Regions from separate parts of the Bowmanella yangjiangensis genome, predicted to be linked through region 2. Evidence: predicted binding sites of a transcription regulator. Region 2 holds the regulator's gene; the other holds the start of a gene.
The links. The regulator FNR, encoded in region 2, switches genes on or off when oxygen is low (the NO sensors DNR and NnrR bind a similar motif). The targets are predictions, from matches to a motif close to TTGATCTAGATCAA.

Region 1 (4,427 bases), on a different contig from region 2:
AATAAACAGAGGCTGACAAAGGGAATAGGCCAGATAAACAGGGCAAAGGGCAGGCTGGTCCAACGTTCCAATACCGCAGCATTGATAAGCGGATTAACCAGGCACACCGCCAGCACCCCAACAAAGCAGATCCAGCCGGTTTTACGTGCCCAGTGAATGGCTTTAAGTTGCAGTTCACCCTCGGTTTTCATAATCAGCCAGCAGGCACCAATAAAGCAATAGGCGGCGGTAACGCCGAAACCACTAAGCAGGGCAAATACTTCGGCTTGCAGACCATGTTCAAAGCCCATGATATACATGCCCAGCATGTAACCCTGCATAAAGGAAGCAAGCAGGGAGCCAAACTTAAAGGCCTTATCCCAGTTTGCCTTGCGGGTTTGCTTGACCTTGGCGCGAAAATCAAAGGCTACCCCACGTAATATCAGGCCAAACAACATAAAGGTAGCGGGCAGGTACAGCTCTTTAAGCACCAGGCTGTGGGCACTGGGGAAGGCGATAAAGAGCAAGCCGACGGCCAGTACCAGCCAGGTTTCATTGGCGTCCCAGAACGGGCCGATTGAAGCAATCATCTGGTCGGCCTTTTGCTCATGTTTAAGGGGCAGTAGAATGCCTACACCCAAATCGTAACCGTCGAGAATAGCGTAAACCAGGATGGCTAATCCCATTAGGCCAACAAAGATATAGGGCAGGTGTGCATCCAAAATCATCAGTTTGCTCCTTGGGCCAGAGGCGCGTTGTCTTTGTAATTGGAGTGCTCTTCGGGTTGAATTTCTTCTATTTCCACTGCTTTGCGAGCCATCAGCATCAGGGTACGGATATAAGCCACCAGTAAAAAGGCGTACAGGCTGATATACAGCACAAAGGTTAGCAACACATTGCCAGAGGCAATATCGGTAACCGCATCGGCGGTACGCAGCACACCGCTGACCAGATAAGGCTGACGGCCAATCTCTGTCACATACCAACCCGCCAGGGTCGCCAGCCAGCCCGAGAAGGTCATGGCCATCGTGGTCTTCAGCATCCAGGGCGATAGTTGGCCTTTACGCCACAGTTGATAACTGCCAACCCAGGCTACCAACAGCATCAGCATGCCAATACCGACCATAATGCGAAAGCCATAGAACACAGGTTTTACCGGCGGGTGCTCGCCGATAAACTCGTTCAGGCCGCGAATTTCACCGTCCATTTCATGGGTCAGAATCAGACTGGCCATATTGGGAATACCAATGGCGAAATGGTTGGTGCGCTGCGCCTCGTCAGGAATGGCGAACAGCAGCAGTGGGGCGCCTTGTTCGGTTTCCCAAACCCCTTCCATAGCAGCGACTTTTTGTGGCTGGTGCTTAAAGGTATTCAAGCCGTGCAGGTCGCCCACCAGAATCTGCAGTGGCATCAGTATGGCGGCAAAGGTCAGCGCAGTTTTCAGGGCCAGACGGGGAGCGCGTTTAGTGTCGCCCCGGTAGATGCGATAGGCCGATAGACCGGCCATCAGGAAACTGGCGGTCAGGCCGGAAGCCAGCAACATATGGGCTAAACGATAAGGGAAGGATGGATTAAAGATCACCGCCCACCAGTCCAGCACATGGGCCACGCCATCACGCATTTCAAAACCCTGGGGCGTTTGCATCCAGGAGTTCAGCGCCAGGATCCAAAACGCCGATAATGAGGTGCCAATCGCCACCATGCAGGTCGCCAGAGTATGTACCCAGTTCGGTACCCGACCCTGGCCAAACAGCATCACGCCAAGGAAGGTGGCTTCCAGAAAAAACGCGGTCAGCACTTCATAGCCAAGCAGCGGACCGGCAATATTGCCGACCTTCTCCATAAAGCCCGGCCAATTGGTGCCGAATTGGAAGGACATGGTAATACCTGACACCACGCCCAGCGCAAAGCTCAAGGCGAAGACTTTTACCCAAAAACGATAGGCGCGCATCCAGACCGGATCGCGGGACAGATCAAAACGAATTTTGAAATAGCACAGCAGCCAGCACAGGGCGATAGTAATAGTCGGGAATAAAATGTGGAAACTGATATTGGCGGCAAATTGCAGCCGGGACAGCAACAGTACGTCTTCCATCCGGTTTCTCCGATTGGGGTTAGAACTGTCCGGCCAACCCGGCCGGACCTTAAGTCGGCACAGCGGCCCGCAGGTTAGCGGTTTTCTTTGCGCTCTTCCTTGCCGATAAACTTATCTTTCATATCCAGCACTTTGCCGACACCGGAACTGAGTTTAAGCAGGGTATTGAGGTTATCCGGGCTTAAGCGCTGTAACTCGTTGGTCCATTTGGTCACAGACTCAAGCAGGTCGTGGATTTCCTGCAAACGTTGTTGGGCGTGCTGCTCTTGTGAGTTGGACGGCTTGTCTAGCAGCATATCGCGCAGCAGCGACAAGGTGGGGTCAATTTCGCGTTTACGGCGCTCTTCCATCACCCGCTTAGCCATATCCCAGATACTGCCAATAGCGCGGAAATAGTCCTTGCGGTCCCCCGGCAGGTGAGACAGTTGTACCAACTGCCAGGACTGCAGTTCTTTCAGGCCCATACTGACGTTGCCACGGGAGATATTCAGGGTTTCAGCGATATCATTGGCGGTCAGCGGCTCTGCACTGATCACCAGTAGGGCATACATCTGCCCGACGGTGCGGTTAAAGCCCCAGCGGCTGCCCATTTCGCCGAAGTGCATCACAAAGCTGGTAAGGTTTGGAGTCAGATTCATGGTATTTCTGAAGTTTCAGTAATTTCTGAAAATTATAAATGTTTATTGATCTGGCGCAAGAACTTTGGCGGATTTTTTGTTGTGGGATCTCATTGGTGTTGTCAAAACGTCTCAAGTTGTTGTCATGGCTGTGTTACCTTTCCTCGCTGAGGCTGATTGGTTCGAACACGAAGCGGACTTTGCTAGGGATATTTGATTGCTTAGTTCAAAATAAGGGTAGATCATCAACATAAAGCTGTGCCATTAATCCCGCCCGACAAAATCAAGAAACGCTAATCGTACAAACAAGTTTGTATATTTATACAAATTACAGCGCCTGTCCGATTTATCGGGGGAACATCACTCAAAAAATCCCATTATCCACGAAAAAATTGTAGGAAAGTCTTTTTTACTTTGGCTATTTGGAAATACTGATAAATTGGAAATCTTGGGCAGTGTGGTTGCTTGCGCACTGATTCACACTGATAAACAAAATAATTAAAAGGGACTTTATGCATTATTCACATCTATGCAGAAGCATGCTGCTGCTGGCTTGCCTTTTACCTTTGTGGGCTAGTGCTGCGCCTTCTCCCGCTGACTTTGCCGCTGACCATTCTTTTGTGGATACCGAACTTTCTCCTAATGGCGAATTATTAGCTGTAACTATCGTTCATGAAGGTAAGCGTCAACTGGCAATTTTCCGAACCCAAGACAAGAAAATGGTGGGAGGGGCTAAGTTTCCTGGTCGTCAGGAAACAGGGCAGGCGTACTGGGTAAATAATGAACGCCTGGTGATTAAGCTTCTTGAGAGTGAACCCTGGGATGAGCAACCGAAGTTTTATGGCCAGCTTTTTGCCGTGGACTATAACGGTAAAAATGGTGAATTAATCTATGGCGTAGGCGCGGGGGAGAGCAAAGCCAGTAGGTTACGTAAAAAGGAAGACACCTTTGGCTGGGGGGATGTGATTAGCATCTTGCCGGACGACCCTATGCATATTCTTATCTCCTCAACTCCCATGTCTGATGGTGGTGAACGTCGAGCCACTATACACAAGCTAAATGTCTACGATGGCAAAATGAGTAGTGCCTTAACTCGCTCTCCAGTTTCTTATGCGCGTTTTATTACCGACGGCAATGGCAACCTGAAGATTGCCTTTGGCCGGGATGCTGAGGGTGACAGGCGAACCTTTCGCTATGAGAACGAGCAGTGGACGGAAATTAGTGCAGAGTTCGGGCCAGGTTTTTACCCACTTGCACTAAACGAGGCGGGTGACAAACTCTATTATCTTGATGATCCAAAAAAGGATCTGAAAGGTCTGTTTGAGCTGGATATGCTAAGCGGCGCTAAGCGGGAAATCTACACAGATGATCAGGTCGATATCACCTCTGTCACCTATAGTTCGGACGGCAATAGCATTTATGCACTTCGTGTTGACCCAGATTATCCCACTTATGTGATGCTCAATAGCAGTAATCCCGAAGCGGAACTGTATCGCCAGTTCTTAGATAATTTTCCTGGGTACAAGATTTCTATTACCAGCCGCAGCGATGATGGCCGCTGGTGGTTGTTGTATGCAAGCAATGATATTGATGCCGGTACTTACTACCTGTATGACAAAGAAAAGCATGCTCTTCGGCCGATGTTTGCCAATTTGTCACATCTTAAAGCCGAGCAACTGTCGCAGTCCGAGCCTGTTAGTTTTGTTACTTCTGATAAAGTAACAATCTCTGGATAT
Region 2 (4,427 bases):
TTTTTCTGCTGCTTATCAGCCGATTCCTCGAGCATAAGTCCAGACACAAAGCCGCCCAGATTTCGGCGAACATGAGTAAGTACATTCCCGTCACCGCCACCCTGCTTGAAAATGGGCAAGCCACGGACATACTGGCAAAACTGCTTAGGGTAGACCAACTAGTATTAGTCAAAGCCGGCGAAACCATTCCCGTGGATGGCGTGGTGATTGAGGGCAGCAGCCACGTCGATGAATCCATGTTGACCGGCGAGTTTGAACCGGTAAACAAAAAAGCCGGTGACGAAGTATTTGGCGGCGCGCTAAATCAAAGCGGTAGTTTAACCATTAAAGTGTTAAGGCCACTTAAAGAAGCCATGGTCAGCCAAATCCTGCGTTTACAAGACGAAGCCTTGCTCAATAAGCCAGCCATAGCCCAATTGGCAGACAGAATTTCCAGCTATTTTGTAGTGGCTGTGTTGGTTGTATCTGCCCTGACCTTTTGGTACTGGCACGCTCAGGGTAATGTGGACGCCTTCTGGATCACAGCCTCAGTGCTGGTAGCCACCTGCCCCTGTGCATTAGGTTTGGCCACACCTTCTGCTTTAACCTGCGCGATGGCAAGACTTAACCGGCAAGGTATCTTGCTCAAGCGGGCCGATTTGCTTGAGTCTCTCACTGGGATCAATATGCTGGCTTTTGATAAAACGGGCACACTGACCGAAGGAAAATTCAGCATTCAGCAAGTGGTGAATCTGTCGACCTTGCCTGAACATCAAGTTCTTGAGATTGCCGCGGCACTAGAAAAGCATTCAGAGCATCCGTTAGCTAAAGCTTTCAATGCTTATCAGGTAGAGCCTGCCACTCAGGTCGAGATTATCGCCGGATTAGGGCTCTGCGGAGACGTCAACGGCGTACATTATCAGTTAGGCAGTTCGCACCTGATTAAACATGAGATTCCTACAGCCTTACAGGAATGCAATGTGTTATTGGCTGACAAGCAGCAAGTATTAGCGGGATTCGTGCTAACTGACCAAGTACGAAGTGATGCCCTGAACATGCTTAGTGACCTGAAAGGATATGAGCGCTGTATTATTAGTGGTGACAGTCAGCACAATGTTGAAAAGATTGCCGCACAGCTGCAGATAACCAAGATGTACAGTCAGTGTCGACCGGAACAGAAACTAAAAACGGTGAAAACCCTGCAAGAACAGGGGCACCAAGTGTTAATGGTCGGAGATGGCATCAATGACACACCGGTCTTGGCAGCCGCCCAGGTATCAGTTGCCGTTGGTGGAGCGACAGACTTAGCAAAAAATGCCGCCGATATTATATTGATCAACCCGACCCTGACGTTGCTGCCAGAATTGTTCAAAATGGCTCAGCGCACCAAGCAGAAGATTATGCAAAACATGGGGTGGGCCTTAGGATACAATGTATTGGTGCTGCCTCTTGCGGTATCTGGCTATCTGACCCCCTGGTTGGGCGTGATAGGCATGTCGCTTAGCTCAATTATCGTAGTGGCCAATTCGGTGCGACTACTCAAAGCGGAGTCATAATGGGCATTCTGTATATCCTAATTCCTCTGGCCATTGTGATTGTGACTGTGGCTATCCTGATTTTCTTTTGGGCAGTAAAAGCCGGTCAGTTTGAAGATCTGGAACGTCAGGGACACAATATTTTGTTCGACGACGACAAAGAACAGAAAAATAAGGCAAATCAGTCGCGTGACTGAACTAAATCTACTGTCAGCCTTATTGTTGGGATTGGCTGGTAGCGTTCATTGTGTCGCCATGTGCGGTGGAATTGTTGGGGCGTTAAGCTTTTCCATTCCGCCTAAAAAACGCCCGCTTCCCTACGAACTTGGCTATCACTTCGGCCGTTTATTTAGTTATACCTGCGCAGGGGCCATCACTGGTGGACTCGGGATGCTTTTTTCCCATCAAGTCGCAGGGGGCATTCATTTACTGACAACTCTCAGTGCGCTTTTTTTGTTGGCCATGGCTTTGTATATTGGGAATTGGTGGCGTGGTTTGTCATGGTTGGAAAAACAAGGTGCCCGATTATGGAAACCATTGGCGCCTTTATCTAAGCGCTTTATTCCATTTAAACACCCTGTCGCTGCTATCCCCTACGGTATGATTTGGGGCTGGCTACCCTGTGGCTTGGTATACTCTACTCTCACCTGGAGCATGGCCAGTGGCTCCTCTTTAACCGGCGCCCTGACCATGTTCACCTTTGGGCTTGGAACATTACCTGCTCTTTTAACACTTGGGCGCTTCAGTCAACACATAAGACCACTTTTGAATCATCCGCGTAGCCGGCTGGTAATTTCCATTGTTCTCGCGGCATTTGCGGCTTGGTTGCTCCTATCGCCATTGATTATCAAAGCTATAGGCTAACCCGCCGTAAATTCGAATTCGCTTTAACCAAGTGCAAAAAATGCTAAGCTAGCAGCCTGTTTGCATGTTAAGCCGTGTCTACTATGAATCAACACCGCGAATGTACTATTAGTTGTCAAAATTGCAGTATTAGTCAGCTCTGTCTGCCCTTTACCCTGAACGACAACGAACTGGATAAATTGGACAACATTATTCAGCGTAAACGCCCCTTTCAGAAGAACGAGCGTTTGTTTCAATCAGGGGACAAGCTGAATAGCTTGTATGCTGTGCGTTCCGGATCATTTAAAAGCTTTGTTTTGGCGCCTGACGGTGAAGAACAAATAACAGCCTTTCACCTGCCTGGTGACATTATCGGTTTTGATGCAATTCATCACCAAGTGCACAAGAGTTTTGCCCAAGCGTTAGAAACTTCTATGGTCTGTGAAATCCCCTTCCAAACTATGGAAGTATTGTCAGGGGATCTGCCGCGCTTGCGTCAGCAAGTGATGCGTCTGATGAGCCACGAAATTCAGGCGGATCAGGATATGTTTATGTTGCTGAATAAGCGCACTGCTAATCAGCGGTTGGCACATTTCCTCGCGCATTTGGGGGAGCGATACCATGATCGTGGTTTCTCCGGTAGTCAGTTTAGACTGAGCATGACCCGCGCTGAAATTGGCAATTATCTGGGGCTAACCGTAGAAACCATCAGCCGCCTGCTAACCAAGTTCCAGAAACAAGGCTTAATTCAGGTGGATGGAAAATTCATTACCTTGGTTGACCCTAAGCAGTTAAGAGAACACCAGGAAAATGCACAGTTGTCGGTTAACAGTTAGATAGACTGGCTTTGATCTGGCACAAAGGGTAATAAGGTTAGCTAAACTAGACTTAAGCTAGTCGGAGTAAATGCGAAGAGGCAATGATGAACTACAAAAAATTGTTGGTAGTGATTGACCCAACCACCGAGCAGCAAAAAGCCCTAAAGCGAGCTCTGCTAATTGCGGAGAAAACTGGGGCCAGCATTACGGCCTTTTTGTCTATTTACGATTTCTCGTACGAAATGACCACAATGTTATCGGTTGACGAGCGTGAAACCATGCGCCAGGCCGTGGTGGACGACAGAACCGAATGGCTGACCGAATTACTCAGTAAACAAGTCAATAATGCCGCTCTGGCGTTAGATGCCAAGGTGGTGTGGCACAACAGACCTTTCGAAAGCATTATTTATGAGACCATTGAGCATGGCTATGACCTGATAGTTAAAGGCACTCATGAGCATGGTGGTCTTAAATCGGTCATATTCACCCCAACCGACTGGCATTTGATGCGCAAAGCACCCGTACCTGTGCTTTTGGTGAAAGAACATGCCTGGCCTGAGCAAGGTCAGATTATTGCGGCGGTTAATGTGGGTACAGCAGATGAAGAGCATAGTTCGCTGAACCAGAAAGTGACCCATACCGCATTGGCTTTTGCCCGCACACTCAATGGCCAGGTCAACCTGGTTAATTCCTACCCCGGTACGCCAGTGAATATTGCCATCGAAATACCAGAGTTTGATCCGGGCAGTTTTAATGAATCGGTGCGCAATCATCACACCGAGGCGATGAAGACCTTCGCCAGCAATCATGGTATTGCGCCCCAGCACTGCTTCGTAAAAGAAGGCTTGCCTGAGGATGTGATACCCACAGTTGCTGCTGACGTAGATGCAGAATTAGTGGTTATTGGCACTGTTGGTCGTCATGGTATATCTGCAGCGTTGATAGGCAATACCGCTGAGCATGTTATCGATATGCTCGATTGTGATGTATTGGCGGTTAAACCTGACGGTTTTATCAGTCCGTTACAAAAATGAAGATAGTAAGGGCCGCCAGTTTGGCGGCTTTTTTTACCCTGATTATTCAGACCCACCGCTAAGCTATTCCCTCCTCCAGACACAGAAAATATGTAACTTGTGGTCAAGCTAGGTATAATCCCGCCCTCATTGCAGAGGTGGCCTATGACCCGATTAGACGAACTGAGCGCAAAGCAAAAATACAGCTTCAACAAACTCCAAAAACGCTTGCGGCGCTG

Region 1: KJY73_RS14075 (GbsR/MarR family transcriptional regulator) is a predicted target of FNR. The motif match lies at 2,758-2,771, and genes of this name have one in related genera.

What each region holds. Positions count from the first base shown of each region.
Region 1 covers NZ_JAHDJU010000002.1:1,066,545-1,070,971, forward strand. Annotated here, with positions in the region: gene KJY73_RS14065 (cytochrome d ubiquinol oxidase subunit II) at 1-707, opposite strand, end outside; gene KJY73_RS14070 (cytochrome ubiquinol oxidase subunit I) at 707-2,074, opposite strand; gene KJY73_RS14075 (GbsR/MarR family transcriptional regulator) at 2,149-2,712, opposite strand; gene KJY73_RS14080 (alpha/beta hydrolase family protein) at 3,204-4,427, shown strand, end outside.
Region 2 covers NZ_JAHDJU010000001.1:2,003,453-2,007,879, reverse strand. Annotated here, with positions in the region: gene KJY73_RS08945 (heavy metal translocating P-type ATPase) at 1-1,535, shown strand, start outside; gene ccoS (cbb3-type cytochrome oxidase assembly protein CcoS) at 1,535-1,711, shown strand; gene KJY73_RS08935 (sulfite exporter TauE/SafE family protein) at 1,704-2,378, shown strand; gene fnr (fumarate/nitrate reduction transcriptional regulator Fnr) at 2,462-3,193, shown strand; gene uspE (universal stress protein UspE) at 3,277-4,209, shown strand; gene ttcA (tRNA 2-thiocytidine(32) synthetase TtcA) at 4,354-4,427, shown strand, end outside.